DNA from 4 places in the Pontibacillus yanchengensis genome. Region 4 is predicted to be linked to each of the others. Evidence: riboswitches for the same ligand, from Rfam matches in the RefSeq annotation. Region 4 holds a riboswitch; each other region holds the start of a gene.

Region 1 (7,335 bases), on a different contig from region 4:
TCATACCAACTAATGCTTTCGCGGAATCTTACAACTTCTCCTACGATAATCATACTAGGGTTTTTGACTTCGTCTCGTTCCGCATCCTCTGCAATAGTTGCTAGTGTTCCTGTCGTCACCTTTTGCTCGTGTGTTGTTCCCCAATGAATCAGGGCAACGGGGGTTGAAAAGCTACGCCCATACTTCGTTAATTGATCAACGATATATGGAAGATTTTTCACTCCCATATAAATAGCTAATGTATCGATTCCCTTTGCTAGACTTTCCCAGCGCAGCTCTTCTTCCTCTCCTTCTTTCTGATGACCAGTAACAAATGCAAAAGTAGAGCCAAGTTCACGATGGGTGACTGGGATACCAGCATAAGCAGGTGCTGCGATTCCAGATGTAATGCCAGGGACGACTTCAAAATCGACGCAGTTTTTGGCTAACGCTTCGGCTTCTTCACCGCCACGTCCATAAACAAACGGATCGCCCCCCTTTAATCTAGTAACCACCTTACCTTTACGAGCGTGCTTCACCAGGAAGTGATTAATGGTATCTTGTTGTAATGCATGATGATTCGGAAGCTTACCACAATAGATCAGCTCCACATCTTCTTTGGCTTGTTCCAGTAACTCTGTGTTAATAAGGCGATCGTATAAAATAACATCTGCCTGTTGGATGCATTTCAGTCCCTTGACTGTAATAAGGTCTGCATCCCCAGGTCCAGCACCTACAAGATATACCTTCCCCATCTAATGGCCCCCTTTATGATTAACTCCTTCTTATTAGATATATTGTTGCTCGCGTAAATATGCAATAATTTGATCACTACATGCTTCCACTGAGTCGTTCTCTGCATCCACTACAATCTCTGGTGATTCCGGTGCTTCATAAGGAGAATCTATTCCAGTGAAATTTTTAATTTCCCCTTGTTTTACTTTCTTATATAGCCCTTTTGGATCTCGTTTCTCGCATTCAGCTAACGAGCATTTCACATGAATTTCGATGAACTCATCTTCTTCAACAAGTTCACGCACATCATTTCGATCTTCCTGGAAAGGGGAAATAAAAGCTGTAATGGCAAATTGGCCACTATCAATAAAGAGTTTGGCTACTTCGCCTATTCTTCTAATATTCTCCTTGCGATCTTCTTCGCTAAAACCAAGGTCTTTATTCAAACCATGGCGTACATTATCTCCATCAAGGACAAAATGCTGGATGGATTCATCAAATAGCTTTAAAGATACAGCATTGGCAATGGAGGATTTACCTGCACCAGAAAGGCCTGTAAACCAAAGAATGGCACTTTTATGTTCATTTTTACGATGACGAAGATCTTTCGTGATAGTAGATGCATGCCAAGTTAGGTTTCGTTCTTCACTCATTACTCTTTTCCTCCTGTTTGGACCGCATCCTGTTTCATCCCTTTGATTAATGTTTCGACTACCTCTGGTCTACTAAATTCTGGAGGTAGTTTTTCTCCACGTTGTAGTTTTTCTCTTACTTTTGTACCTGATAGCATCATATGATGTTCTTTATCATGTGGGCATGTTTTGTTAGAGGCCATTCCATCACACTTTTTGCAATAGAAGCTATGTTCAAAGAACAACGTCTTAATGCCTAATTCCTCTTCGGTAAAGTTTGAGAATATTTTTTGTGCATCATAGGTTCCGTAATAATCGCCTACTCCTGCATGATCTCGCCCGACTATGAAATGGGTACATCCAAAGTTTTTACGTACCAATGCGTGGAATACAGCTTCTCTTGGCCCGGCATAGCGCATCGCTGCAGGAAAGGCACTTAAGTACACTCGATCTTCAGGATAATAGTTTTCCAAGATGACTTCATAACTTTCCATCCGCACATCAGCAGGGATATCATCGGATTTAGTTTCGCCTACTAATGGGTTTAAGAATAGACCATCAACTATTTCAAGAGCCGTCTTTTGAATGTATTCATGCGCACGATGAACAGGATTTCTTGTTTGGAATCCTACAATGTTTTCCCAACCTTGTTTTGTGAAATAGTTTCTTGTTTCAACAGGGTCTTTATAATATTGTGTGAAGCGCCCCTTCGGTGTACGTTTGATTAATGTAATCGGACCACCTACATAATGATCAGGACGATCATACACCTTTTTCACCCCAGGGTGTGCAGCATCTGTTGTTTGATACACATATTGTGCTTCTTTCGATTTATCCGGTGAAAAGATCGAATTCACGGTTAGCACACCGTACACATCCCCTTGATAGACGAGGCGGACCTCATCTCCAGTGCTCAACGTATTTGCCTTCTCTTCTGTAACCGGAAGAGTAATCGGAATACTCCATGGAAGCCCGTTCTCTAGTTTCATATTCTCAACGACAGAGTGATAGTCTGCTTCTTCTAGAAAACCGGTTAAAGGGCTATACCCGCCAATGCCAATAAGCTCTAAATCACTTAATGCAATCGCATCTAGTTCGATTTCTGTTTGGATATGGGAATAAGAATAGTCTGAATCCCATCGATTAATTAATGTTCCTCCATGTGGTACGCTCTTTGTCATTTTGTAACCCTCCAATAATTAGTTAAATGCCACTACCTTGTTCATTAATCATTGCTTTTTCTTCCCGTACTGTCTTAATAAGATACAGCGACCCTACTGTTGCCAAGAACATGCTTCCAATGGCTACAAGGGAATACATATCACTTTCTAAAAACAATTTTACTAATCCATAAGAAAAGACTAAGGAGAATACGGGGGATACGGCCCACACCATTAACATTCTCTTGATAATGCGCTTTTTGAAAAGGATTTGGCCACTTTTCCCAGCTCCTACTCCCATAATGGCGGATGTAGTAATTTGTGTTAGAGGGACTGGAATCCCTAAAATAGATGCCGCTATCACAAGACCCGCACCGATACTTGTAATGGAACACCCTTCAATTAAGGAAAAACGGGTAATACGCTTCCCATTCGTTTCCAGCACCTTGCCTCCAAACAAGAGAACACCAAGCGCTACAAAAATCCCACCAACTACAGTGCCTGTATTCATAGAAAGTACCCCTGCACCAATTAGAGGTCCTACCGCATTTCCTACGTTATTCATGCCTGCTGCCACTGCTTCGAGAAATCCTGCACCAATCAAGATAAACGTGAATCGTTTTTGCCAATTGGGTTGATGGATTGCAGTAGAATGATTCTCTAAAAGCTTTATACCTTTTGCAGACAATAGAGCTATCAAGAAGGCACTAATCGGAACCAAAATCCAAATCAATAACAGAAAAAAAAGTTTTTCTACGAAGAGAATTTGACTGGCAATACCGACTCCAATGACAGCCCCGACTGTTACTTCACTAGTCGACAATGGTATGCCTAGCATATTGGCGATAAATAGGGACATGGTAGCTGAAAAGAGAATAATTAACACAACTTTTAGGTTGATAATGGAAGAAGGGATCACTCCACTTCCGATCGTTTCCGCAACTTCCTGACCACCAAAAGAAGCTCCTAATACAACACCGACACTACATAGAACAAGTGCTATTCGTTTTTTCTTGATAGCACCAGAACCAAACGTGGTCCCCATTGCTGCTGCTGCGCCGCTTGCCCCTATGTTCATTGCAAAAAACAGTGCTACTGCAATCGCCAATACTGTCATGGATAATCTCCTTATCTATTACTCTAAGAATCGGAATGAAGACCACATTCCGTTTTGTCTGTGTTAGCCCACCTCCCAGCTCGTGAGTCACCGGAATCGGTAACTTTAGCCGTGCATACAGAACAGCCTATACTTGGGTACCCTTGCTCATGTAGTGGATTATATGGCAAATCTTCTTTACGCACATAGTTCCAAATATCTTGCCAAGTCCAATGAATTAACGGACATACTTTTACGGCTTTAAATTTATCATCCTTGTTTAGAAAATCCGTAGATGCTCTAGAAGGAGACTGCTCTCTTCGCAAACCTGAAATCCAAGCTTCCTCTTGGGATAACTCCTTCTCTAGAGGGATAATCTTCCGAATGTTACAGCACTTATTCGGATTTCTCTCCCATAAGGCTTCTCCATACTCTTCTGCCTGTTCATCAAGTGTAAGATGAGGCTTTACCATTTTGATCTGTAATTCAGGATAGCGCTCCTTCACTCTATCAATCAGTTCATATGTTTCTTTAAAATGAATTCCTGTATCTAAGAAAATAATTCTTGCAGTCGGCTTCACTCTGGCAATCAAATCAATCATGACCATTCCTTCTACACCAAAGCTACAAGCATATACAATATCATCACCGTAATGATGATAAGACCATTCCAACACTTCTTGCGCTCCTTTTGTAGGAGTCATAATATCGAAAACGGGCTTCTCACTAGTTTCCCAATTGTCATGCGTAACTGTTGTCATTCCATCAACCTCCTAACGATTGACCAGGATAAAAATAGTGCTTTACACAAACGAAATCTGCCTCCCCATTTTGGAAAGGCAGATTAACAAGCAATGTTGCCTTATCTTCCAAAATGATGGTCATTTTGCTGGAATTAGCACCTTGCTTTTGTAAGCAGGTTGCCGGACATCTGCGGGCCAGTTCCCTCCGTCACTCCTGATAAGAGTTATGTTCTAAATGGATATCCCAAGTTAATTCATCGGGATTGTAGGCTTTAGGGGTAAAAAAATATCGCCTTTTCATCTTTAGCGTTTGTTCCACTATATGATAAAAGCAATAGGTTCTATACGTGTTTATTATAATTTTTTGAATACTCGTAACTTTAAAGCATTTCATAATAGATGTCAATATAGTACATGTGAAAAATGAAGAAATGTGCAAGCGCCTTACCTCATAATAATCAAAAAACATCCCCAGCCTAATAAAAAAGCGTATAGGTAAAAATACCTAAACGCTGCATGTTTTTTATATTATTAAGGTCCCCACTCCCCAGAGAAGGAAGAAACTTACGATAATGGTAATGTTGGAGACAGTACCAACAAATTTACGATCATAATCAAATTCAACCGCATAAGGCAACACAGAAGCTGACATAGGAAGGATTAGTGCAATAAGTACTGTATATTTAAACATACTCTCAAAAGGTAAAAACACAAACATTAAAATCCCTATTCCTAGTCCAACTACGTATCTTAGAGAAAGTAATTTAATAATTTGGCTACTAGATCCTTTTGCGAAAGAGAAGTTTAAGTAGATACCAAGCAGCAATAAAGATAACGGCATATTAGCAACGGATATCGTTTCTGAAACCTCAATGATAACCGAAGGAATGGTCACTCCTGTAAAATTTAATGTACATACTGTCACGTATGTGATTAGTGGAACGGATTTGGTTACTTTGCCTACCACATGCCTCAAATCTTTTCGCTCACCTGCATCAGAATAAATGCTGCCAATCACATAAATAACACCAAATACGATCAATGCATTTCCAAAATCAAACATCCCAAAGTATTTTAATCCTTCTTCCCCCCAAATCGCCTCAACGAGCGGGAACGCAAAAAGTCCAATGTTAAAGCCTGGCGCCATCATGGATAGCATTCCTTTTGTGCGCTTTTCTTCGTTTTTAAAGAGAAGTAAACCCAACGCCGCTTGAATCAAACCATATACGATGGCTATTACAATTAACAGGATTAATGAGGAATCGATTTCAATATCATGAAAGGTGACGATTAATAACGATGGCAGAGTCAGATTAAAGATAATCCTTGCTAAACCTTCACCATCTTGCTCTTTAATTAAATTTGTTCGTTTTAAGATATATCCAAGTGCGATGATTAAAACTGAATATAAAAACTGGCTGTTAAAGCTATCCATTTATTCGTCTCCTAACTGATATACTATTCCAATTCATGCTTCGTACATTTTTTCCTATTCATTACCATATCATATTTGTCATACATGTAGGGCTAATTCAAAGGATGATTCTAAAACAACATAACACAACGCCCACTTTAGACGCAGATGCCGCGGTTATTTAAGTCCGCAAAGATTGATAGAAAAAAGTTATGAAACATAAGAGGCATAATCTTGAAGATTTGAAGTTGAGAGAGTTTGGGGGGAATGGGGTGTTTCCATTGCATTGATAGGAGAAAAGAAAGGCCGGGAAATAGTTAGCTTTCCTGCGGCACTACACGAGGCAGGACGCGAGTTTTTCCCAGGCAACCTTTATTCCATATTAAGGTGTCGGAAACATCACGCTTAATAAAAGTATTTACCTCGAACTCAAGTCTTCAAGAGAATGGAGCGATTCTGGCACATCATCCACAATAGTTAACAAAGTCTCCTTTTACATTTGGATATAGACAGAGATTTAATTGCGTATCAACTTTCATCCTAAACATGTAAAAAAAGAACTACCTTCATGTTTCATCTCCTAGCCTCATACAATCTACAAACAATGCCACTTTACCACGGAAGGGAAGTGAGCCTAATTAGTTGGAAGCATAGGAAGCAACACAACCAAATGATTCAAGAAATGAAGAAAAGTATAAAGGAAAATAAAGTAAAAGAAAGCCTTGTTCCTACTTCCCCCTCACCTCTATCACATGATGAAAAAGACATCATCACTTATATCTCACATAAAACGAACCAATATAATAAAGACAATGTGACTCGCACGGCAGCATACCTGAAATTTTATCAAGAGTACCCTGAGATTGAGTGGGCTTTGTTAGCTCATTTAGTATCTAGAAATTCCGGATGGAATATGACTGATTTAAAGGGTGAATGCTTGCCCCACTTACTATCCGAACAAGAACAGGTAGACTTTTTTATGTTTCTTGAACGAGGGAATTGGTTGATTTTCCAAGATGCATACCCTCAATTATTGCTTTATGAGGAAAGCAAAAAGCAGCACAAACCATTATTTCATCTTCTGCCAGCAATGAATATCTCTTCTTTCATGGAAGCAAGTTGGCATTTTTTTTGGTACCGTCCTTCCAAAACGATGTTAACCTACGCATTGATAACAAATGAGCAACACTACATTGAAGATAGATTGGTGCAATCTCAACAAATACAGAAAAACGTGCTTGGTACGATAGAATTTAAACTTCAAGACTTGTTAAGTTTAAATCATATTCTAATTCCATATCAAAAAGGTACTGAAATCATGATAATAGGAGAAACCGTGCATCACTTCGCTTCCATCCTTAAACGAATTGAACTAGGAAAGCGGTTATATCACCTTTTATTCAACGACAAGCGAAGACTAAAAAATGTATTAGCCTGGACGTCTCAACATCCACACACGGGATCTCGAATGGATTATTGGCCTCACTTATTTCACCATACTAAAGACACTTCCTCTTATCCCTTACGTTTAAAAACATACCAGTGTCAGTTAAAGCCGAGAGCTCCTTTATTGTAT
Region 2 (7,335 bases), on a different contig from region 4:
TAACATTGCTGATATTGTTGGAGAAATCTATAATATGGAATCGACAGTGTTACGAACTGAAAAAGCTATTCAGAAAACAGGTGAAGAGAAAAACAAACAAAAACTTCTAATGACGCAGGTGTACGTTCAAGAAGCATTTAACCGTATCGAAGCTCATGCTAAAGAAACGTTAATTGCAAGTGAAGAAGGAGATTCCTTGCGTATGATGCTATCCGCCTTACGTAAGTTGACTCGTCACACTCCAATTAACGTCATCACGAAGAAGCGTGAAGTTGCAGCTACTGTCATTAATGAAGAAAAATATGTGGGTTAATTGACCGTTGAGGTAGGCTCCTATTGAGAGCCTACCTTGTTTTTTAAAAACAAGGATAAATAGGTTTTAATTCATATAAGAATGGTAATACCAAAAAAGAGCTATAAATTCCCTCATGCATTATTCTTTTTTTCATGTTCCTGTTATTAGGATGAGGCATAGATCTATGGTAAAATATGAACATCCATAGAAAAGGAGGGATGTTGATGGCATTAACATTTTATTGGTATCCTCAATGTGGTACGTGTAAAAAAGCAAAAAATTGGTTGGATAACCATAACGTCGAATATGAACCTGTACATATTGTGGAGCATCCACCGTCTAAAGAGGAAATTAAATCTTTGATCAGCCAAAGCGGTCTTCCTGTAAAAAAGTTCTTTAATACCAGCGGCAAGAAATACCGTGAACTAGGGTTAAAAGAAAAGCTAGCGGATGCAAATGAGGATGAAATGGCGAAATGGTTGGCTTCTGATGGTATGTTGCTAAAACGTCCAATTGTGACAGATGGTCATCGAGTCACGGTTGGTTTTAAAGAAGATACGTTTGAAAATACTTGGAAATAATGAGCAAAACATTTGGCTTCTTGAGCCATGTTTAATAAATTAGAAATGAAAAGCAGAAAATGGAGGGTTTAACATGAGTGTACCAAAAGAATTGTATTATTCCGAAGAGCACGAATGGGTCAAAGTAGAAGGAGATAAAGTACGTATCGGGATTACGAGCCACGCTCAATCTGAATTAGGCGATATCGTATTTGTTGAATTACCAGAAGTAGGCGACACAATTAAATCAGATGATCCTTTTGGTAGCGTTGAATCTGTAAAAACAGTTTCTGAACTATATGCTCCACTAAGTGGAAAAGTTGTCGGAGTTAATGACGAGTTAGATGACAGTCCGGAATTTGTAAATGAATCTCCATATGACAAAGCTTGGATGATTCTTGTTGAGCCTTCTGATATGTCTGAGCTTGAAGAATTAATGTCTGATGAACAATACAAAGAAATGATTGATGAAGATTAATTAAAACATAGTCTATAGTAAAACGGATACCCTATGTATGAGGGGTGATTTGCTATGGATGCTGAAGAAAATCGTAATTCGAAACAACAGACTACGAAACAAACAGTTAAAAACCGTTCATCTTTTCAAAATAATGTATCCAACAAGGCGAAAGAAAGCTGGAGAGGTACTGCTGAACCTGCTAAAGTACGCCAATATGTGGATTGTGACGATGAAAATGGATGGTGTTAATAAGATTGGCAGTGGAAATCCACTGCCATTTCTTATAATCAAATAAATGATTTATGCTACTTATCTTAAGATAAAACGATTCTCATTCTTTTCCTCAAAAGTGTATTTTTTATTGGAATTATTGTTCATAACATCATAAACTTAAGGAAAGAGAAAAGTAGAGAACAGGTGATGAATATGGCTGAGTTGAATAAAGTGATAATTGTGGAAGGTAGAACAGATAAGAAACAAATTCAAAAAATTTTAAATGAGCAAGTTGATATCATTTGTACGAATGGAACACTTGGTATCGAAAGACTTGAAGAATTAATATTGGAATATGATCTTGATAATAAAAATGTTTATATTCTTGTAGATGAAGACGACTCTGGTCATAAATTACGAAAACAACTCTCATTTGAATTACCACATGCAGAGCACATATACATTGATAAGTCCTTTAGAGAAGTGGCGGCAACTCCTGAGCCAGAATTAGCCTCAGCATTAGTGAGTAGACATATTTCAGTAGATCCAATTTTTTTGACGTAAGATAAAGGTGATATAACTATGCAACTTTTAGAAGAAGATCCTCTTCAAGCATTGCAGAAAAGTTCCAAAGCTTATGAAATGACATTTATTCATAGTCCTTTTTGTGGTACATGCCACATTGCCAGGAAGATGTTAGAAACACTCGAAGCTACCAAAACAGAGCTCACATTTAATGAGTTAAACGCATCCATCCACCCAAATTTCATGCATACGTTTCAAATTGAAAGTGTCCCTTGTTTACTGATTACCGATGGAATGGATGTCGAGGAGAAAGTGTATGCCTTTCACTCTGTGCCATACATGTATCAAAAGGTAAGTGAATATGAAGAAGTATGATAACGTCATGACTTGATTAGAAAGAGCATCGAATTCTAGAGTAGTTCGATGCTCTTTTGTATTGTCAAAAGTGATTACTAGGAAGGTTATAGTCGGTGTGTATATCTGTAAAACACCTTATTTCTTCTGGATAATGTAACATTGGAATAGTTGAACTCTTTACAATATAGGGGGATATTCTTTCATTTGCGACAAAATATAGGTTGATTATATATTTCTCGGGAAATATTTCGACTGGGTTTGCGAGAAGTTTTTAAATTGTTATGAACCAAAGAGGATATTATATTTTTGTAGAGAATTACAAGCAGTAAGCTAATAACAAAAGCAATGGAGCTAGACATCAAATAAAAGCGTAAGAGCCCGTCTAGCACCGTACAAACTGTCTTCCTGTGAGTTAGAGTGAATTCTGGAATGATGGAAGTTCAATTAAGACCGCTGCGTCACGCAGCAACATCGAACCAACCTACGTCGTGTAGGCCGAAAGGAAACACAAGAAGAGTAAAACGATTCGATGTTGACTTATCGTAAGGACGGGCAGGAAGTTTGCTAGTTGCTGGGCTCAAGAGCTAGACATGTAAGCGCCAGAACTTATAATTTCTTTACTTTTGATAAAAAGGAGAGGGCCAATGAATGCCAAGGAGTTGTATGCGTGGTTGGATAGGGTAGAAAAGCGTAATGATTTAGGTCCTTTATTACATGATAGATCATTGGTGGTTTCGTTTTATAGTAATTGTGAGCAGATTTGTTTAGAAATAGAGAATGGAAAATGCTTACTTCATGATATAAAAGGTAGGAACGTTCAGGTAATCGTTGAAGCAGATAGCTATACGTTACAGCTAATATGGAGTGGCGAAATAAAGTTATTAAAGGTGCCCAAACATTTAATAAAAATGAATGGGCGATATAAAGATGTTTTATTGATTGAGGCACTTTTTCACTTGTCTGCTTGATTAGACAAGTTTACTTCCAATAGCTTCAACGATTTCCAGGAACTGTGCTTGGTCACCAAACTGTTTGACAATCTCACCATTTCTATTAATAAGGACCGTGGTAGGTACACCCTGGCAGTTGTAAGCGTCATATATTTCTGTTCCTTTGTCAAAAAGTATGGGTTGCGTCAAAAATTTATTTGCATAATCGATGCCTTCTTGGGCATTTCGTTCTCTTCCCACGACATTTATCGTAATCATTTTTACTTTATCATGGTCCATTGATTGGAAAAGTTGCTCTTTTTTGGGTAAATCTCTACCGCTATCAGGACACCATGACGTCCAGAATGTAAGCACAACATTATTCCCTAAATCATCTTCTAAACTATATATTTCTCCATTCATGTCTTGTAATTCAAAGATAGGGGCTTTCATAATCAAACTCCTTTATATTGACGAATATTCATCCACATGCTAACATAAATCACACTCTTATTAGAATCAACTTATTCATACTATTTCCTAATTAAGAGACATTGATATCAGTTGTGGAAACATATAAAGTTTTAATGTTAAACTTCTTGACCTTATAAGTTTAACCATGCTAGAATCAATTTTAGTGAATAAGTAAGTTAATGCTTTAATTAAATAAAGAACGTGAATCTCTTATCACGAGAGGCGGAGGGACTGGCCCTATGAAGCCCGGCAACCATCAACCATGTTTGAAAGGTGCCAAATCCTGCTAAGTTTTAGACTTAGATAGATGAGAGGACGAAGTGTTTACACATAAACCTTTTTGTCCTCTTGGGCAGAAAGGTTTTTTATTTAAAAAGTAAGAAAGCTTTTAGCACTTACGCTTGTCTTGTCTAAGTAAACCTAAACAATATTTTAACTCTTCAACCATAAATCCAAGTAAAATTATCAGTATAGTCGGAGCAAAAGGGAGGTAATCGACATTGATTTCAATTAAGGAATTACAAAAAGTATTTCAGTCCAGTTCAGGAAATGTTCAAGCGGTTGATGATGTAAGCTTAGATATCGAAAAAGGTGAAATATTTGGAGTGATTGGGTACAGTGGTGCTGGAAAGAGTACATTTATCCGCTTACTCAATCGCCTTGAGGACCCAACTAGTGGAGAAGTCATAATAGATGGAAACGATATTTCAAAACTAAGAGGTAAAGGTCTTCGACATGCAAGACAAGAAATAGGAATGATCTATCAACATTTTAATTTACTTTGGTCAAGAACAGTTAAGGAGAATATTGGTTTTCCGCTTGAGATTGCCAATGTTTCTAAACAAGATAGAGAACAACGAGTAAATGAACTTGTTGATCTAGTTGGACTGTCTGGAAGAGAAAATGCATATCCTTCTCAACTTAGCGGTGGACAAAAGCAAAGAGTTGGGATTGCAAGAGCACTAGCAAATAAACCAAAGGTTCTTTTATGTGACGAGGCAACATCTGCACTTGATCCTGAAACGACGGATTCTATATTAGATCTTCTAACAGATATCAATAAGAAACTTGGCTTGACCATTATTCTAATTACACATGAGATGCATGTTATCCGTAAAATTAGTAACCGTGTAGCTGTAATGGAAGAGGGACGAGTTGTGGAACAAGGTGATGTTTTAGATGTGTTTCGGAATCCTCAACAAAAGGTGACCAAGCGATTTGTTGAACAAGTCATGGGTGATCGAGACCAAGATGATTCGTTACAGGAAATTCTTACACAATATGATTCAGGTCATATAGTAAAACTTCATTTTGTAGGAGAGAAGACAAACCAGGCAGTCATTAGTGAGGTAGCAAAACAATATGATATCTCTATTAACATTCTGCAGGGTAAAATCACTCAGACTCAAAAAGGGGCTTATGGAACCTTGGTCGTTCACCTAACTGGAGAAGAACAAGTTATACAAGAGGCCATTCAATATATTTCTGAAACATCGGTCAAAGTTGAGGTGAATCCAAATGCTTCGTAGTTTATTTCCAAATGTAAAAATGGCAGACTTGATAGAAGCAACGAAGGAAACTATATATATGACAGGCATTTCTGTCTTAGGTACATTTATTTTTGGGATTGCTCTTGGGTTACTTTTATATTTAACTGCAAAAGATGGATTATGGGCAAATAAAATACTGAATTTCATTGTAGCTACGGTAGTCAACGTGTTTAGAGCGATTCCATTTATCATCTTAATATTGTTGTTATTCCCTTTTACGGAATTCCTAATTGGAACCATCAGAGGTCCTAATGCAGCGTTACCTGCCCTGATTATTGGAGCTTCCCCTTTTTATGGAAGGATGGTAGAGATAGCACTGAAGGAAGTTGATAAAGGTGTCATTGAGGCAGCCAAAGGTATGGGTGCAAAGACATCGACTATTATTTTCAAGGTTCTCTTGCCAGAATCAATGCCTGCACTAATATCAGGGATAACAGTTACAGCTATTGCACTTATTAGTTATACAGCGATGGCTGGTGTTATTGGTGCAGGAGGCTTAGGTGACCTAGCTTACTTGAAGGGTTTCCAGAGATGGGATTTTGATGTTGTATTAGTAAGTACCATTTTAATAGTATTAATCGTTTTCTTATTTCAATTTCTAGGCGATTATGTATCAAATAAATTAGATAAACGATAAAAAGGAGAGAGAAATCATGAAAAAATTTCTAACACTACTTGCAAGTACATTATTTATTTTAGTACTAGCAGCTTGCGGAACTTCTGAGGGTAACTCTGAAGAATCATCAAATGGGAACTCATCCGACTCAGCATCAGAGGAAGGTTCTTCTGATCAACAAAGTGAGGAAGTAAAAGAACTGACAATTGGCGCTTCAAGCACTCCACATGCTGAGATTCTTGAAGAAGCAAAACCACTTTTGAAAGAAAAAGGAATTAAACTAAACATTGAAACGTACCAGGATTATATTCTGCCAAATAAAGATCTATCTAGTGGGGCTATTGATGCCAACTACTTCCAACACACACCATATCTTGAAGACCAGAAAAAAGAATTTGGATATGACTTCGCAAGCATTGGTCCAGTTCACATAGAACCAATGGGAGTTTACTCAAAAAATATTAACAGCATTGACGAGATTCCAAAGGGAACAGAAGTGATTATGAGTCGTTCTGTAGCTGACCATGGACGTATTCTTTCTCTATTCGAATCAAAGGGTATTATCGAGTTAAAAGAAGGTATAGATAAGAAAAGTGCAAAAATCGAGGATATCGCCAAAAATCCTAAAAACCTAAAGTTCTCTGCTGATGTTGATGCAGGTCTACTACCTCAAAACTATGAGCGTGAAGAAGATGCATTAGTAGCTATTAACACAAACTATGCAATTGAAGCAGGGTTGAACCCAACAGAAGATTCTCTATTTATGGAAGGTTCAGAATCACCTTATGCAAACTTACTTGTTACAAAGTCAGAAAACAAAGATAGCAAAGCGCTTCAAACTGTTTTAGAAGTTCTACAATCTGAGGAAATTAAGCAATTTATGAAAGAGAAATACAACGGTGCCATCGTGCCTGTTAGTAAATAAGTAATTTATTTCCCTCCACGGATAATCTATAGTATGTAGGTCATACTATTCGTAGTTAATTATTATCCTTGGAGGGATTTTTTATGGACCAAAAACAACACCAAGCAATGAATACAAGTGAACAGGCGTTATTTGACTATAAGCATGGTATGGGAACTTTCTCTACACATTTACCTGACGTAGCACATCATTTTAGTAAGTTTACAGAAGCGTGTTTTGCAGAAGGAACTTTATCACAGAAAGAAAAGCAATTGATTGCTCTTGGCATTAGTGTTGTAGCTCAAGATGAGTATTGCATGATCTACCATACAAAAGGTTGCCTTGATCATGGTGCTTCTTACGAAGAAATGATGGAAGCATGTGGAGTATCTGCTGCGTTCGGCGGAGGGGCTGCTTTAAGCCAAGCTGTAACCCTTGTGCAAGAAAGTATT
Region 3 (7,335 bases), on a different contig from region 4:
ATGTCCCCTCTTCCTTTTGTTGACTAAATACAGCTACATCATCTTGATAAGAACCGATGAAACTATAATACGTATTTGTAAGAACATTTCCTTTTTCGTCTATAACACTGTAACCTTTTTGGTCTGACACAACAGCCCTTCCATCCTGATAAGGAGAAATAAATTGATAATTAGGGTTTACTATAAAATGACCTTTTGTATCAATCACTCCGTAATTCCCATTCTCTGCTTCCACAATAGCCAATCCGTTCTTTTGAAAATCATTAGCCATTCCATATTGGGGCTGAATCCGAAAATCACCTCTCACATCAATGTAGCCCCACCGTTCTCCCTCTTTACTATTGATAGGTGCTGGAAATAATTTAGGATGCATCGCACTCCCTCATTTCTATAGGCACTTTACCTGTATTATATGAGAGACCGCTTGGACGCTTGCGTAAAGAAAAGCTTAGCGCGCCCGGTTAGCGACGTACAAACTGCTGCCCACACGACGTAGGTTGGCTCGATGTCTGGGTGCAATTGGCTGGGTAGGACGAGCTCTATAAACATATATATGAAAGAAAGTTGATGAGAGGAGTGTTGATATGGCGAAAATTCAAGTCAAAGACAATGGTTCTTTATTTATTTCTGGGGATTTCGAAATCGTGGATGCAGAGGGAAATACATTCCAAACGAAAAAGGTTTGTTCCCTTTGTCGTTGTGGCTTTTCTTCGAATAAGCCATTTTGCGATGGTTCTCATAAGGGGAAATTCAAAGATGCTTGCAGAGCACAACCTTCTTCCTAATTATTACATCATTATCTATCATCCTTTATGATAAGAGGTAAACCGTAGGAAAAGGGGTCCCTCACTATGCGAAAAATTTGGCTAATGATATCTGTCTTTATGCTTACGATCTTCATTACGGGATGTGGAACTAGTGGCTCAACGCTTCATTTCACTGCCGCAGAAAATGTTGATAATGAGAAAGCGAAAGAATCTGTTTCTTCTATACTATCTCTTTTGGAAATGGACGGATTGGTAAATATTTCAGAGGATGAAGTTACCGCCACACTGAACGAGAACATATCGCCATCTCAAAAAGAATCCTTACAAAAAAGCTTGAACGAAGGGATTGATCTTTCCTTTCGTGATGCTAACGATGAAAAAATGCTCGGAGAAAAGGATCTAGTTCCCGGTTCGGCAGAAGTTAACACACGAAAAGATTTGGACACGGCTTCCATTGCTGTCCAAATGAAGGACAAAGATCACTTCCACGAAATCACCAAAGAGATTGCTAATCGAGAGAACAGGGAAAATCAATTAGTTATATGGATTAACTATGAAGAGAGTCAAAGCTATAAAGAAGAGAAGGATAAAGACAACCCAACATATGTAGCAGCTCCGCGGGTGTCCACCCCACTTAACACGGACTCCGTACAAAGTGCCGGTGGTTTTTCAGAGGAAAAAGCAGAGAAACTCGTTCAAAAAATCAACATCGCAACATGGCTTCAATATGTGGAGTTAGAATCGATAGAGATAGAGTAATAGGACGTTAGGCAAAATGAAATCCTAGTGCCGAAACATGGCACTAGGATTCTTTTACATTATGTCTATGATACTTCTACTGTTTTAAATAAATCACCAATCTGTGCAGCTACTTGATTCACATGAGACTCTATCTCCGGTGGAACCGTCTCTTGCCCCTTCCACTGCACTTCTCTCCCATTAAGCATTAAAGGACGACTGGACACAAACATCCACATGACTTTTTTCCCTTTCACAAAAGCTGTCCATAGCCATTCTTCTCGCTCGGACTCACTAATCCCCACGATTTTATGGCTTGACCTTCGATTTGGACTTTTTTCAATTCGTTTCAACTGATGGATCATCCGCATCGCTCCCAATTTCCTATTTAGGAGCAGTATGGACGATACGACATAATTTTAACCCTATTACGATTGACTTGAAGAGGAATAATAAATCTCTTCGAATGGTTGTACAATTACGAATCCTTCTCCTGAAAACTTCATTTGAATGGATTCTCCACTCCCTCTACCAAAAAATGTTTTTAACGTTACATCTGTTAGAAACTCAGGCTGTAGATGGCCCGACCACGCAACGGTAGCATTAGGATCGGTAACAACAGGCTGATCTGGTGTTACTAATAATGTAAGTGGCTCATAATGAGAGGTGATTGCAACCATTCCCCTACCTTCAAGAGATACATTGAAGAGTCCGCCTGACATCATACCAGCAACTTTTTTCATTAAATGAATATCCCAATCAATACCTGGCTCAAATGCCAACAAATCATTACCATTGACCGTGATTGCTTCATTATTTAAATCTAAAATAGTAATCTTTTTTCCTTGATCAGCCAAGTACAGTTTCCCTTGACCTTTTGCCTTCATTAGAGCACTGCCTTCTCCTGAAAAAGCCTTCTTAAACATCTTGCCTAAGCCATGCTCTAAAATGCCTTCACGCTCAAATTTAATGGACCCTGTATAGGAAATCATCGAACCCATCTTCGCCCATACTTCATCTGTCAAATTCACCTCAAGCATACGTTGCGTCTCGAGTTCAAAGAAACTATTCTCATTTTCATCTTGTTTCGTTTGTTTAATAAATTCTTCTATTGAATAATTACTCATCGTGAACTCCCTTTCTGAAACCTTCTTGTTCTTCTATACATTATTATTTCTCTAATAACATTCAAAAGTCCTGTCTATTCATGAATAGACAGGACTTTTCTATAGTCAATTTATGCTTTGCTTTTCACTTTATGAACCAAATCCGATATGGTCTTGGATGCTACCATCTTTTCTGTGAATAATAACCTGAGTTCCTTTGTTGGATGCAATCTCTTTAGCCCGATCTATCGCATCACTTTTATTATCAAAAGTGGCTGCTGGTTTCTTGGCATCTTCTGCTTGTACAGCCCAACCATCTTCATGAGAGACCACATGCTCTCCCTTGTCTAGTAATTCCGGACGACTATCGTATTGCTGGCCCTCAGGGTCACGCTGCTTTAATTTTTCGTCGCTTTTTTGCTTCATTTCTGTGATTTCATCTTCACTAGCGTCGTCGTACCATTCTTTTGCTTGCTCAGTTGCAATGGGAATAGCACTTCCTTCATCGTACCCTTCATCTAACATAGCATTCGCAATTTCGATGGCTTTTTTTCGGACAGGGGTTTCTAGATTCTTTAATGAACTTGGATAATCATCTGTATCCCAAGGCATTCACGTACACCTCCGCAACAGTATATTCTCTTATAATATACGTTACCGTTCCATTCCTATCCAAAACCACTTACTGAGACGAGGAACCTGTCCCTTCGTCCCAGTACGCGCTATAAAGCTTTCCTAGTTGTTGGTTTAATTCTTCTATCGGAACAATTCGGGCTTTTCGGAACATTTCTCTTCCTTCCACTGATACAATTAAAACAGGTACAGTAAAAATTTCATATTCTCCTGCAATCTCTGGAATCTCATCTGCATCTACATATAGGGTAGATACTTTTTGATAATCTTCCAATAGTTCTTCTACCTGTGGAAGTAAGGAATGGCAAACAGAACAGTTCGGTCTAGAAATATATAATAGGGAAATATCTTCTTGTTGTACGAAGGATCGCACTTCTTCTATTGATTGTGCACGTTTCATTTACATCAACACCTTTTATTTTTCTACCTGTATTATATCAGGTTCTCTTTGTAGAATCGCTATTTTTGCTTACCCCCATACGTATATAAAGGAAGGTCCGCCATATGGTTTATACTGTCGTACAAGGGATAGTACTGATTGTTGTTATATTGAGTTTATTATCTATTGCCTATTTTTCAATAAAAAATGGTATAACCCCAACGCCCACGAACACTCGCGTCAAAAAAGAAGTACTCTCTTTGACCAAGTCTTATCAACCAATGAAGGTCGCTGATTTCGGAGCGGGATTTGGCACCATGGCTTTTGGTTTCGCCAAGACATTCCCTAATGCCAGGGTAGATGCATATGAAACCTCATGGATTCCATTTTTTCTAATGAAGGCTCGCCTACGGATGAGCGATCATGCTAATCTCTATATTTGGAAAAAAGATTTTTTCCACGTCGATTCCTCTCAGTATGATGTGGTCTTTTGTTATTTATACGTTGACGCAATGACGAAGCTTCGTAATAAGGCATCTCCCACTAGACTTATCACTCATACGTTTGCTTTACCAGGTCATCATCCTGAGAAACAAGTTTCAATTGGGGTGACTCCGATTTATGTGTATAAAATGGAAGGTTAGAAACTCGGCGCTTGAGCAAAAACAGAGAATACGAAAACGTGTAAAAAAATCGTGTGATGATAAGTTCATCACACGACCCCACATGAAACGGATCCATTTTTCTGCAAGTACTTTTGGTGGTATTCTTCAGCATCATAAAAAGGTGCAGATTCAGTAATTTCGGTTACAATAGGACGTTTGAAAATCCCTTTATTGGACCACTCTTGCAATTTTTGTTCGGCAATTTCTTTTTGCTCCTCATCTCCATAGAAGATAATGGAACGATATTGCGAGCCTACATCTTCACCTTGGCGATTGATAGATGTTGGGTCATGGCATTCAAAAAATACATCGACTAGTTGTTGGTAGGAGATAATGTCTGGATCAAATTCAATTTTGGTTGTTTCAGCATGACCTGTCGTCCCTGTTTTGACCAACTCATAGGATGGATTCTCAACATGGCCGCCTGAATAACCAACTCGAGTCGTCACAACGCCATTAAGTCGTTCAAAAAATGCCTCTACTCCCCAAAAACATCCTGCCGCAAACAATGCTGTTGCCATAATCATCTCTTCCTTTCTCTGTAACGAAAACTTCTATCGTAGAGATCGACGAGCCTTTTATTTACGTAAAAGACCCCTTTCTCATCCAAGAAAGGGGTCGTAAGTATATAACCGTACGATCCTCTCATCTCCCAAGGTCTTCACCTTGCAGGAATTGGCACCGTTCCAATTAATAATAAATTGATTGAATGGTTGCCGGGCATCAAAGGGCCAGTCCCTCCGCCTCTCTGGATAAGAAGTTAGCGCTATTTAAATTATTTGTTAACACACATCATACATACATTTGGTAGCGAAGTAAAGTAATAAACTACATTTTTTCTTATGAGGTAGTGTATGATGGTCTATGTAAAAACATGATAGTTGTTTTTTATAAATAACCTGCCATCCCATACAGGTGGTTAAGTTCCCGCAGTCGTATCGATTTAAGGGATGGCATTACGTATAAGAATACCACAGGCTTAAGAGAAAGGCAATTAATAACGTGCCACACTTGAACCTGGAGAATCCCTTCCACTTTGTAGAATGGTTTTCCTTTTCTAAAAAGGTAGCTACCCCCTATAATAGGATGAAAAAGGAGTGTTGTTTCATGTTTAAACCAATTGCTACAGATCAAGCACCAGCAGCTATTGGACCTTATTCCCAAGCTGTAGACCTAGGAAATTTACTATTCGTATCTGGACAAATCCCGTTAGATCCAGAAACACAAGCCTTCGTTTCTGATGACGTAAAAGAGCAAACAGAACAAGTGATGAAAAACGTTGGCGCGATCTTGAAAGAAGCCGGCTTGGATTACAAGCACATCGCCAAAGCCAACATTTATCTTGATAACATGGACGACTTCGCTGTAGTAAACGAAGTGTACGCAAGCTTCCTAAGCGAACCATATCCTGCCCGCGCAGCCATTGAGGTAGGACGCCTACCAAAAGGTGCTAAGGTTGAAGTGGAAGCAATTGCTGTGAAGGAATAGTAATACGAAATGGGAGCAAAACAAGTGAGCTGAGGCAGCTCACTTGTTTTTTGTGTGATTGCTATTTGTCAGAATTGGGTGTCTAAGCACGTATATCCGCTGATTTGGCGCAGATATCCGCACTTTTCTGCTCTTATCCGCTACTTTAGCGTTTTCACCTCTACAACACTAATCCTCATCCTTTACATCCATGTCCTCCGGTAGTGGTTCATTCAAAATCTGCTGAACATATTCGCGGTATTTTTCCATTTGTTCGAAATGAGTGTTGAATTGTTCTTTGTTAATTAGAAATTGCTCGCCGTCATGTAAGGAACGGATGCGGTTCTGTTGGACTAGTTTTTCTATATAGGCTTCTGGGAGTTCTAAATATTCTGCTGTTTCTTGTATGGTTAAGTACATAACCTGCCCCCCTCTTCTATCTTGCGTTTTCATCCATATGCGGAAATGGAAGACCTGTATCTACTTCTCCAGTAATACGTTCCGTAGCTACATCATCTCCAGCTAACCACTTATCAAAATCAAAAACAATCCCTGATCTCCACCTAATGCAAACCATGCCTTTTTCTCCTGAGGAAAATACGCTGATGTGTGGATGGTGCCTGCCCAATTTTTGTATTGCTTTGAGAACACACCCTTGTCAGTATCATTTAATAATCGGAAGGCCTCATAGGGAGAGCTCAGCTGATCTTTTTGTTGATTCATCGTATCTAAACGGCGATAGGAATCAGCTAAATAATTTCTGTTTTCGTCTTTCATACATTCAAAATGATTCGTGCATGCATTGGATTGGCGAACTTCGACTCCTCGCGGGGATGTTTCGACCACATAGGTTTGCCCACTCGCATCAAACACAATGTAGCTAAAGGAATGGCGATGCGGAATCTCTTGCAGCATCGCTACCGCTTCCTCAACAGTTGCACAGCTCTCTAAAATCAGCCTTCCAATCATGCAGCAGATGAACCCTTCACCTGGTTTTTTTCGATGCATGAAGTTATAACCAAGTGCTAAGCCTTTTTCATTCATCCCATCCATACGTCCAGTAATACGCTGAGAAGGTCCGATAATAGCATAGCCTTGATCACTTGGCTGGAAAAATACGAACCGACCTTCATACGTTTTTGGCTGATAGTCATAGTTACGCACCATGTAGTCGTCACCGGTTAAGATCGAACAACCTGACTTCACGTAATCAAGACGATACCCGCCAAACTCCATCAACACCCGCTCCATCGGCCAATCCATTGCATCTTTGATTCCGACTAGCTCATCCCAAACACCTGGTGCAAAGCGGAGAATCGCGTCTTTCACTTCCTGCTCTTCTACTGAAAACCTAGGTTTGCGTAGCTTCCACTGTTTCTCTCTATTTTCTACTGTTAACGAATCTTTAAGTAACTCACCTTGCATATATCCAAAATCATAATGCGTACCTCGAAATTGCAAAACATCGCTATAAATTTGCTTCATATGTATCCCTCGTTTTTATGGTGCTAGACCCCCACCACTTCTCAGCGATAACGTATCAACGCCCTGGAGGTCAGGCACCTTATAATCTTTATCTG
Region 4 (7,335 bases):
AACTCAGATGAAAATGTAAGTTACGTTGAGGATTATGAAAACTTCACAGGTGTTGATATGTATGGCAATAACGTAACAGTGTATCCTAACGCCCAACATGATGAATATGAAGAAGACCTAGATGAATCCGGAATGATGTCGATAGTGGGAGAAATACATTATTCTGAAACAGATAGCTACCTTGAGGATGAAGAAGATCATAACGAACTGGAGTAACGTAAAAACAGGCATGCTAATCAAAGCATGCCTGTTTTATGGGGAAGAATCCTATTTCCTAAAGCCTACACACATAAACTACCTCTACATCGCATCATTCGTGGTTACGAACTTGGTCGTTAACACTTTTCCCATTTCTTTCTGTTGAATAGTTCACATCATCTATGTCTTCTTTCATGTAATAACTAGACAGTAATTCACCCTCTGTAACCCCATCTTCTTTATCTTGTTCATTAAACGCTTTACTGATTTTCATGTTAGCGTTAAATGCACCAGCTAATTTATTATGACTTTCACGGTTGATTTTAATTTTTTTCATAAGTGTGTACCTCCTTATTTTATTGTTCTTAGTATTGATTTTCCCATAAGAATCATTCATTAATCGTATTAAGAATAAGTCCATGTTAAGGGTAAATACTACGATAAAAAGGAGAATGTTTTTTGGAACATCAATTGTATGGCAAAAGCGGAGCTTACCCTTGTGTAGTCACCAATGATCCAGATAATGGACGCTACATGATTAGAAAAGAAGATACAAGTGGTGAGGTTTTTAATTCTAAAGAGGAATTAGTGAAATGGATTCATGCCAATTGGGAAATGAAACAATTCGAAAATCCTGAAGCATTCATCACTATGATGGACGAAATTGAAAAAGAATAATACATGCATGATACCTTGTGATTTGTAAAAAATAGAATGGAAAGGAGGGTCTACTATGACCAAACGCAAAGTTACACATGATGCTGCACAAAAAAATAACATGACACCTACAGAAAGCCTTGGAAATGTAGAGTTAAACGATGAAACGATTAGTCGTGAAAAGATGGAAAGAGTCTCTAACCGTAATTCCAAAAAAGGATTCCAAGGAGATAAAGAACATCGCTAGGAACAAAAGCCCAAGGCACCCGCTTAGCGACGTACAAACTGCTGCCCTCACGATGTGGGTTGGTTCGATGTTGCTGCACGATGCAGCGACCTTAATAGAACTTCCTTAAATCTTTTCAGAGATATAGGAACCATGAAGAGCGATGGCGATTCGATGTTGACTTATCGTAAAGAGGGGCAGGAAGTTTGCTAGTCGCTGGGCGCTGGAGCTGAACGTGGCCATATCTTTAGCAGGGTTATCCACTACCCGTTAATGATTTTCTAGACGATAATAAAACACCCCCATCAAAAAAGGCTTTGGGGCCATATTGAAAGAAACTCAGATTATATTTGAACATAAAAAAACCTCCTAAACGATAGGAGGTTTTTATTAGTCTAAAAAACGCTTTCTTGTTTCAGGTGAAGGCAAAGCACATTGATTTTTCTTCCCAAACCATTTATATCGATTATTAGCAACAAAGTTGTACACTTTATCTCTAATTGGTTTTGGAATTACAATAAACACATAGAGCAATTTCCATGCGCCAGCCAACTCCTTACATACTTTAAGCGCTGCAGTTGATTGGAAGTGTATCTGTTTATCATCTACTAAAACAAAGCTATCAACACTTGAAGAAATGCCATGCTGCTTTAATAATTTTTGACCGTGTTCACCTTGTAAGGACGCAAATGTAAATTGTTCTTGCTTGTCACGTTTTAAAATAAACTGCACACTTACATCACAGAAGTTACATTCACCATCAAAGAGAATAATTTTATTTACCATAGTGTATCACACCCATATTTAATAACTATTTTCATTATACCAAAAATGAAAAAGGCTTATGTTTTTGCGGGCTTCCCATGAACCACATCGTTCCTGCAATCAAATCTTAAATAGCACGTCGATTTTCTCGAATGTTTATCATGAAGATACTAATGATTACAGTAGTACCTAGTGTAGTGTAACCCCAGCTAAGATAAACTTGCCAAAGATTTCACGAAGTACCATTGTTGATAATATTAAAGGTTGACCATCTTTGGTAATATAAATATTAAATATTCGCTTGCCAACAATATAGCCGCTCCAAAGTAAAGGCAACAAAGTCATATAAAGAACATGGGAAAGCTCAAAGTAGATGGAGCCGTTAGCATCCACTAAAGAAAATTTACCTGTTACAAAAAAGATAATCGTAGCAACAACTATACCAAATAGTAAATAATCCAATAAATCAGCTAATAACTTCCTGCCAAAGCTTGCGTATTTAGGCATGAAATCTCAACTCCTACATTCCTTTAAGTTACCATTTAGTATTAAATACATTTAACTTTGTTGCAAGTAAAAAACTAACATATTTTGCTAACGACTCACTATATTAAATTAGAATATTCAATACAGAATTAATATTCTAATTTATCTAACAACTGTATTGACGTTTTAATGCAGTATAGGATATAATCCTATACAAGTGGAACAAAGAAAGTAAATTTAATATCTCTTATCTAGAGCGGCAGAGGGACTAGGCCCTGTGAAGCCCGGCAACCATCCAAACAAACGGTTTGGGAAAGGTGCTAATTCCTACAGGTCATGAGGATCTGGAAGATAAGAGGAGGACTGTACATATACACCCTCTTCTTAGGAAGGGGGTTTTTATTTTACCCTCTTCCTCCTTACCTGTCAGGCAATTTTTCCTAGTATCTCTCAAAATTTTAAGGAGGAATTGTTGTATGACACTACCCTATCATCAATATCAATTGGAGACGTTAAGTTTACACGGAGGTCAATCCCCAGATCCAACTACTGGATCACGTGCGGTACCTATTTATCAAACAACTTCCTACGTATTTAATGACACAGAACATGCTCAAAACCTATTCGCCTTAGCAGAACCTGGAAACATATACACTCGAATTGGTAATCCTACCATTGATGCTTTTGAACAACGAGTCGCCCTATTAGAAGATGGTGTTGCCGCAGTAGCTACTTCTTCAGGTATGGCAGCTATCACTTTAGCTATTTTAAATATAGCAAGTGCTGGTGATGAAATTGTTACTTCCACGAACCTATACGGTGGGACTTATAATCTATTTGCAGTGACGCTTCCAAAGTATGGAATTCACGTAACGTTTGTGGATGGAACGGATCCAGAAAGCTTCCGTTCAGCCATTACTCCTAAAACAAAAGCTATCTTTGCGGAAGTAATAGGAAACCCTAGTTTAGATGTGCTTGATATTGAAAGTGTTGCTGATGTTGCCCATGCTCATCATATCCCTCTTCTAGTGGATAGTACATTTGCTACTCCTCACGTCTGCAAACCGATTTCTTGGGGAGCAGATATTGTTATCCACTCCGCAACGAAATGGATTGGAGGACACGGAAATTCTATAGGCGGTGTAGTCGTAGATAGTGGACGTTTTAACTGGAATCACGAAAAGTTTCCTGGGTTCACTGAGCCTGATGAAAGTTATCATGGTATTCGATATGGAATAGATGTCGGACCAGCAGGATTTGCTGTAAAACTTCGTGTGCAGCTTTTGCGTGACATTGGTGCTTGTTTAAGTCCACAAAACGCATTTTATCTTTTACAAGGATTAGAAACACTTCACCTTAGAGTAGAACGTCATCTAGAAAATGCGCAGATAATATCTCGTTACCTAGAGGCGCACCCTGGAGTTGATTGGGTATCCTATCCAGGTCTTGAAAACCATCCATCCCACCAATTAGCACAGCAGTACCTTCATAACGGCTACGGTTCCATTATCGTGTTTGGTATTAAAGGTGGACGCGAAGAAGGACGAAAAGTAATTGACAATATACGTTTATGGTCTCATGTTGCCAACGTTGGAGATGCAAAATCACTAATCATTCATCCAGCATCGACTACGCACCAACAGTTAAATCAAGAAGACCTTGTTAAAACAGGTGTTACAGAGGATCTAATACGATTATCAATTGGATTGGAGTCGACAGATGATCTTATTAGTGATTTAGAATATGCAATAGAGCAAGCTACTGGCTTAAAGAGTGATTATTCCAATCATCAACCACCTATAGAAGCAGTGCTTTCTTCTTCCCTATATAGAGATGAACAAATCGTACGCCCTAAAACCATTGCTGTGTTTGGCGCTGATCGAACCAGTAAACCGGAAGAATTTGCTAAATTGGAGAGATTAGGTTTTTCTCTCTATTTTGAATATGAATCATTACCTGAAAAGACAGACATTGTGTATGCCCTAAGTAATCTTGGCATCGAAAAAGCTTCTTCAACGATAGATGACTCTTATTTCTTCATCACCCAGAACATCATAAGTCCGACATCCAAACAACGTCTGAACGATCTATCAATATCTTACAAGGAAACAGATAGTTTATATCGTGAAGCTCAACGTGTAAGGGCTCCAAAAAACACTTATGAAACAGCTAAAGTATAATCCTCTTTTTGATATGAGGCAGAGCAAGGAGGAAAAGCATGACTATTAAGATAGCCATTCTGGGTCTTGGAACAGTTGGGCAAGGAGTGTATGAGACACTCCTTTCTCATGACCAATATATATCCGAAAAGTTAGGTACAGATACAGAGCTCGTAGGCGTACTCGTGAACGATTCTTTGAAACAACGCAATCTTCCAAACCACATACCAATTACAACAAATTACCATGATATTCTTTCTAAAGACGTGGATGTCATCATTGAAGCGACAGTTGGAGATCACCCAGCTTTTGAGTACCTATCCCAAGCAATTCAAAAAGGAATTCATGTCATTACAGCCAACAAAGCAATGTTTGCTCGTTATGGAAAACAATTAATAGAAAAAGCTACAGAGAATCAAGTTCATATAGGTTATGAAGCTACTACAGCTTCAGGCACGCCTATTTTGCGAACACTCAAGCAATTGTTACAGGTAAATCAAATCGAAAAGATGGAAGCTATATTAAACGGTACATCGAACTATATCCTCACTGAAATGACGATGAATCACACCACTTTTGAAGAAGCTTTAGTGCAAGCTCAGGAGAAGGGATTTGCAGAAGCAAATCCAAGTAATGATGTAGATGGAAATGATGCATTTTATAAGTCCATGATTTTAAGTCAATTGGTTTATGATCTACAACCAAATTGGGAGGATGTGTATCGAGAAGGAATAGGGGAAATCTCAAATGAACAGATTCAACATGCGGCCCAAAGAGGGCAGAAGATCAAGCATATTGCAACTGTTGAAATGCGTAATGGAGAAGTGGCTGCATCCATACAACCAATGCAAATTGATGATGAACATCCACTTTACAGCGTAGATGGTGTAAACAACGGTATTACTGTCCATACTGACCTTTTAGGAACCTTCACCCTTACAGGACCAGGCGCTGGTAAATTACCGACAGCCAGTGCCATCATTGAAGATCTAGTTTATGTTTTTCATAAAGAAATAAAGCTAGAAAAGCAGTATATTTACTAAGAATCACTACATTAAAACCAGCATGGCTAGTTATGCCATGCTGGTTTCTCTATTAATCTTGTTGTTTTTTTAAAGCTTCTTGTAAGGAAACTTTCGTCACTTTCTTTCTGGAGAAAAATAGCGACACATAGTAGGTTACCATGATGATAACAAATCCTATACCAATCATTGGCCACGTTAGCTTCACCGGTAAGGAGAACCCTGTTTGCTCAACAAGGGATGCCATCATTTGATCAATAGCTAGCACACCAATTGGCACTGATATGATATAAGCTAACACGACAAGTGGTGTATAAATGTTCACAACTAACTTGGATATTTCCTTGTCTGTGTATCCCATTACTTTGAAAAGGGAGATCGATGGTGAGTTCTCCTCGACAATTAAATTTGTAATCAAGGTCAATACAATTACACCTATAAAAAACGCAAAAGCTGAAATCCCAAATATAGAATACCTCATCAGAGAGGATGTAGACTCAAAGTTTTCGATCATATCTCTTTTATCCTCTATAAATAGGATAGACTCTTCTTGAGTTGGCTCTTCATTCGTCCATTTTGCATTATAAACTTCTTTAGGATAACCTAAAAAGTCATTCACATTAGATTTTTCATAATAAATAGCATGACCAATATAGACATTCGAAACCCCTGTTATCTCTCTTGTAATCGTTTCTTCATTGTAGGCATTTCCTATTGTAAGTTGGTCGCCTTCTTTTATTCCCAATACGGTTGCTAACGGTTGACTGATGATAAAACCTTGTTTGGCTTTTAGATTTACAACCTTTTCTTCATCATTTAATAACTGAACCTGGTCTGTTTCAGGTTTAATACCATATATTGTAGCTTTTTGATCTACTGCTTTCCTATTTGCTCCATTCTCGTTCTTCACATTTATTTCACCAGCGGTAAATGTGCTACTCCCCTCTTCCACTTCATCTTGCTGCAATGTATTATAATATACGGCATAATCATATTGATAAATTTCCTTATAAGTCGTATCAATTAGGATTCCCATTGCATTGTAGGAAATAAAACCAAAGATTAGTAATATGGTTGAAAACATTATCCCAAGCAAGATATATAATGCTCTCGCTTTACTTCTGATAAGTAGGCGTAGGCGAAATCGTGACATGAATGTACCCTTATGAAAAAAAGGAAGATTTTCTAGCCATGATTTCTTTCCTGTAGACATATCTTTCGGACTCAGTAATGCTAAAGGTGACTGTGTTAACGGTTTTTTGATAACTAGATACGTCATGAATAATAAGATAACGTTTGGAACAATAAATCCTACCAAGAGCACACTCGTATCCCAATCAAAATAAGAAATTCTTGGTAAATTGTAATATTCAGAGTATAGGTTTGTGATAGGAATGGATAGTGCTGTACCTATTACTATGCCAGTAATAGAACCCACTACCCCTATAAAACCAGCATGCATCATGTAGTGGCGACGCAACTCACCTTTTCGATATCCGAGAGCCATCAGTGTACCGATCTCTTTTCGTTGCATCTCGATTTGACGTTTCATAATCATTAACACCATCATTACGGATAAGGCTAATATAAATAATGGTAATGTGGTAACCGTCGCTCTTGCTCCTTGGATTTCAGATTCAACAAACTCAATACGAGGATTGTCCTTTGCATTTAACCATTTTAGAAGAGAAAAATTACTGGTGACTGCTTCCTTTAAAGATGAAATATTTTCTTTCGTTCCATTTGCTCCTAATATCTGAGTTATCGTTTTAGATGATAAAGATTGAATGACATCCTGTGAACCAATACCAATCCCAAAAGA

The links. A riboswitch is a leader RNA that binds a small molecule or an ion and turns the genes downstream of it on or off. The one in region 4 is predicted to bind S-adenosylmethionine.
Region 1: another riboswitch for S-adenosylmethionine. It lies ahead of GLW08_RS13215 (phosphoadenylyl-sulfate reductase); the one in region 4 lies ahead of GLW08_RS09760 (O-acetylhomoserine aminocarboxypropyltransferase/cysteine synthase family protein).
Region 2: another riboswitch for S-adenosylmethionine. It lies ahead of GLW08_RS18745 (methionine ABC transporter ATP-binding protein); the one in region 4 lies ahead of GLW08_RS09760 (O-acetylhomoserine aminocarboxypropyltransferase/cysteine synthase family protein).
Region 3: another riboswitch for S-adenosylmethionine. It lies ahead of msrA (peptide-methionine (S)-S-oxide reductase MsrA); the one in region 4 lies ahead of GLW08_RS09760 (O-acetylhomoserine aminocarboxypropyltransferase/cysteine synthase family protein).

Annotation. Positions count from the first base shown of each region.
Region 1 is NZ_WMEU01000004.1:127,782-135,116, reverse strand. It holds gene cobA (uroporphyrinogen-III C-methyltransferase) at 1-734, opposite strand, end outside; gene cysC (adenylyl-sulfate kinase) at 768-1,367, opposite strand; gene sat (sulfate adenylyltransferase) at 1,367-2,527, opposite strand; gene GLW08_RS13220 (inorganic phosphate transporter) at 2,550-3,623, opposite strand; gene GLW08_RS13215 (phosphoadenylyl-sulfate reductase) at 3,647-4,363, opposite strand; SAM riboswitch class I at 4,462-4,569, opposite strand; gene GLW08_RS13210 (AEC family transporter) at 4,869-5,780, opposite strand; gene GLW08_RS13205 (DUF2515 family protein) at 6,430-7,335, shown strand, end outside.
Region 2 is NZ_WMEU01000008.1:62,759-70,093, reverse strand. It holds gene GLW08_RS18785 (acyl-CoA dehydrogenase family protein) at 1-313, shown strand, start outside; gene GLW08_RS18780 (arsenate reductase family protein) at 520-876, shown strand; gene gcvH (glycine cleavage system protein GcvH) at 950-1,333, shown strand; gene GLW08_RS18770 (DUF2553 family protein) at 1,388-1,564, shown strand; gene GLW08_RS18765 (toprim domain-containing protein) at 1,736-2,092, shown strand; gene GLW08_RS18760 (thioredoxin family protein) at 2,111-2,428, shown strand; gene GLW08_RS18755 (hypothetical protein) at 3,055-3,378, shown strand; gene GLW08_RS18750 (TlpA family protein disulfide reductase) at 3,379-3,792, opposite strand; SAM riboswitch class I at 4,021-4,127, shown strand; gene GLW08_RS18745 (methionine ABC transporter ATP-binding protein) at 4,314-5,342, shown strand; gene GLW08_RS18740 (methionine ABC transporter permease) at 5,332-6,000, shown strand; gene GLW08_RS18735 (MetQ/NlpA family ABC transporter substrate-binding protein) at 6,017-6,904, shown strand; gene GLW08_RS18730 (carboxymuconolactone decarboxylase family protein) at 6,988-7,335, shown strand, end outside.
Region 3 is NZ_WMEU01000005.1:111,031-118,365, reverse strand. It holds gene GLW08_RS15295 (WG repeat-containing protein) at 1-373, opposite strand, end outside; gene GLW08_RS15290 (CDGSH iron-sulfur domain-containing protein) at 585-785, shown strand; gene GLW08_RS15285 (hypothetical protein) at 852-1,526, shown strand; gene GLW08_RS15280 (hypothetical protein) at 1,592-1,870, opposite strand; gene GLW08_RS15275 (AIM24 family protein) at 1,934-2,632, opposite strand; gene GLW08_RS15270 (DUF2188 domain-containing protein) at 2,762-3,223, opposite strand; gene GLW08_RS15265 (thioredoxin family protein) at 3,294-3,644, opposite strand; gene GLW08_RS15260 (class I SAM-dependent methyltransferase) at 3,749-4,267, shown strand; gene msrA (peptide-methionine (S)-S-oxide reductase MsrA) at 4,336-4,809, opposite strand; SAM riboswitch class I at 4,931-5,047, opposite strand; gene GLW08_RS15250 (RidA family protein) at 5,396-5,776, shown strand; gene GLW08_RS15245 (excisionase family DNA-binding protein) at 5,945-6,175, opposite strand; partial or broken gene GLW08_RS15240 (C45 family autoproteolytic acyltransferase/hydolase) at 6,192-7,240, opposite strand.
Region 4 is NZ_WMEU01000002.1:516,443-523,777, reverse strand. It holds gene GLW08_RS09785 (TraR/DksA C4-type zinc finger protein) at 1-216, shown strand, start outside; gene GLW08_RS09780 (hypothetical protein) at 311-535, opposite strand; gene GLW08_RS09775 (hypothetical protein) at 658-876, shown strand; gene GLW08_RS21630 (hypothetical protein) at 932-1,102, shown strand; gene GLW08_RS09770 (thiol-disulfide oxidoreductase DCC family protein) at 1,472-1,867, opposite strand; gene GLW08_RS09765 (RDD family protein) at 2,036-2,353, opposite strand; SAM riboswitch class I at 2,577-2,690, shown strand; gene GLW08_RS09760 (O-acetylhomoserine aminocarboxypropyltransferase/cysteine synthase family protein) at 2,809-4,512, shown strand; gene GLW08_RS09755 (homoserine dehydrogenase) at 4,551-5,534, shown strand; gene GLW08_RS09750 (ABC transporter permease) at 5,587-7,335, opposite strand, start outside.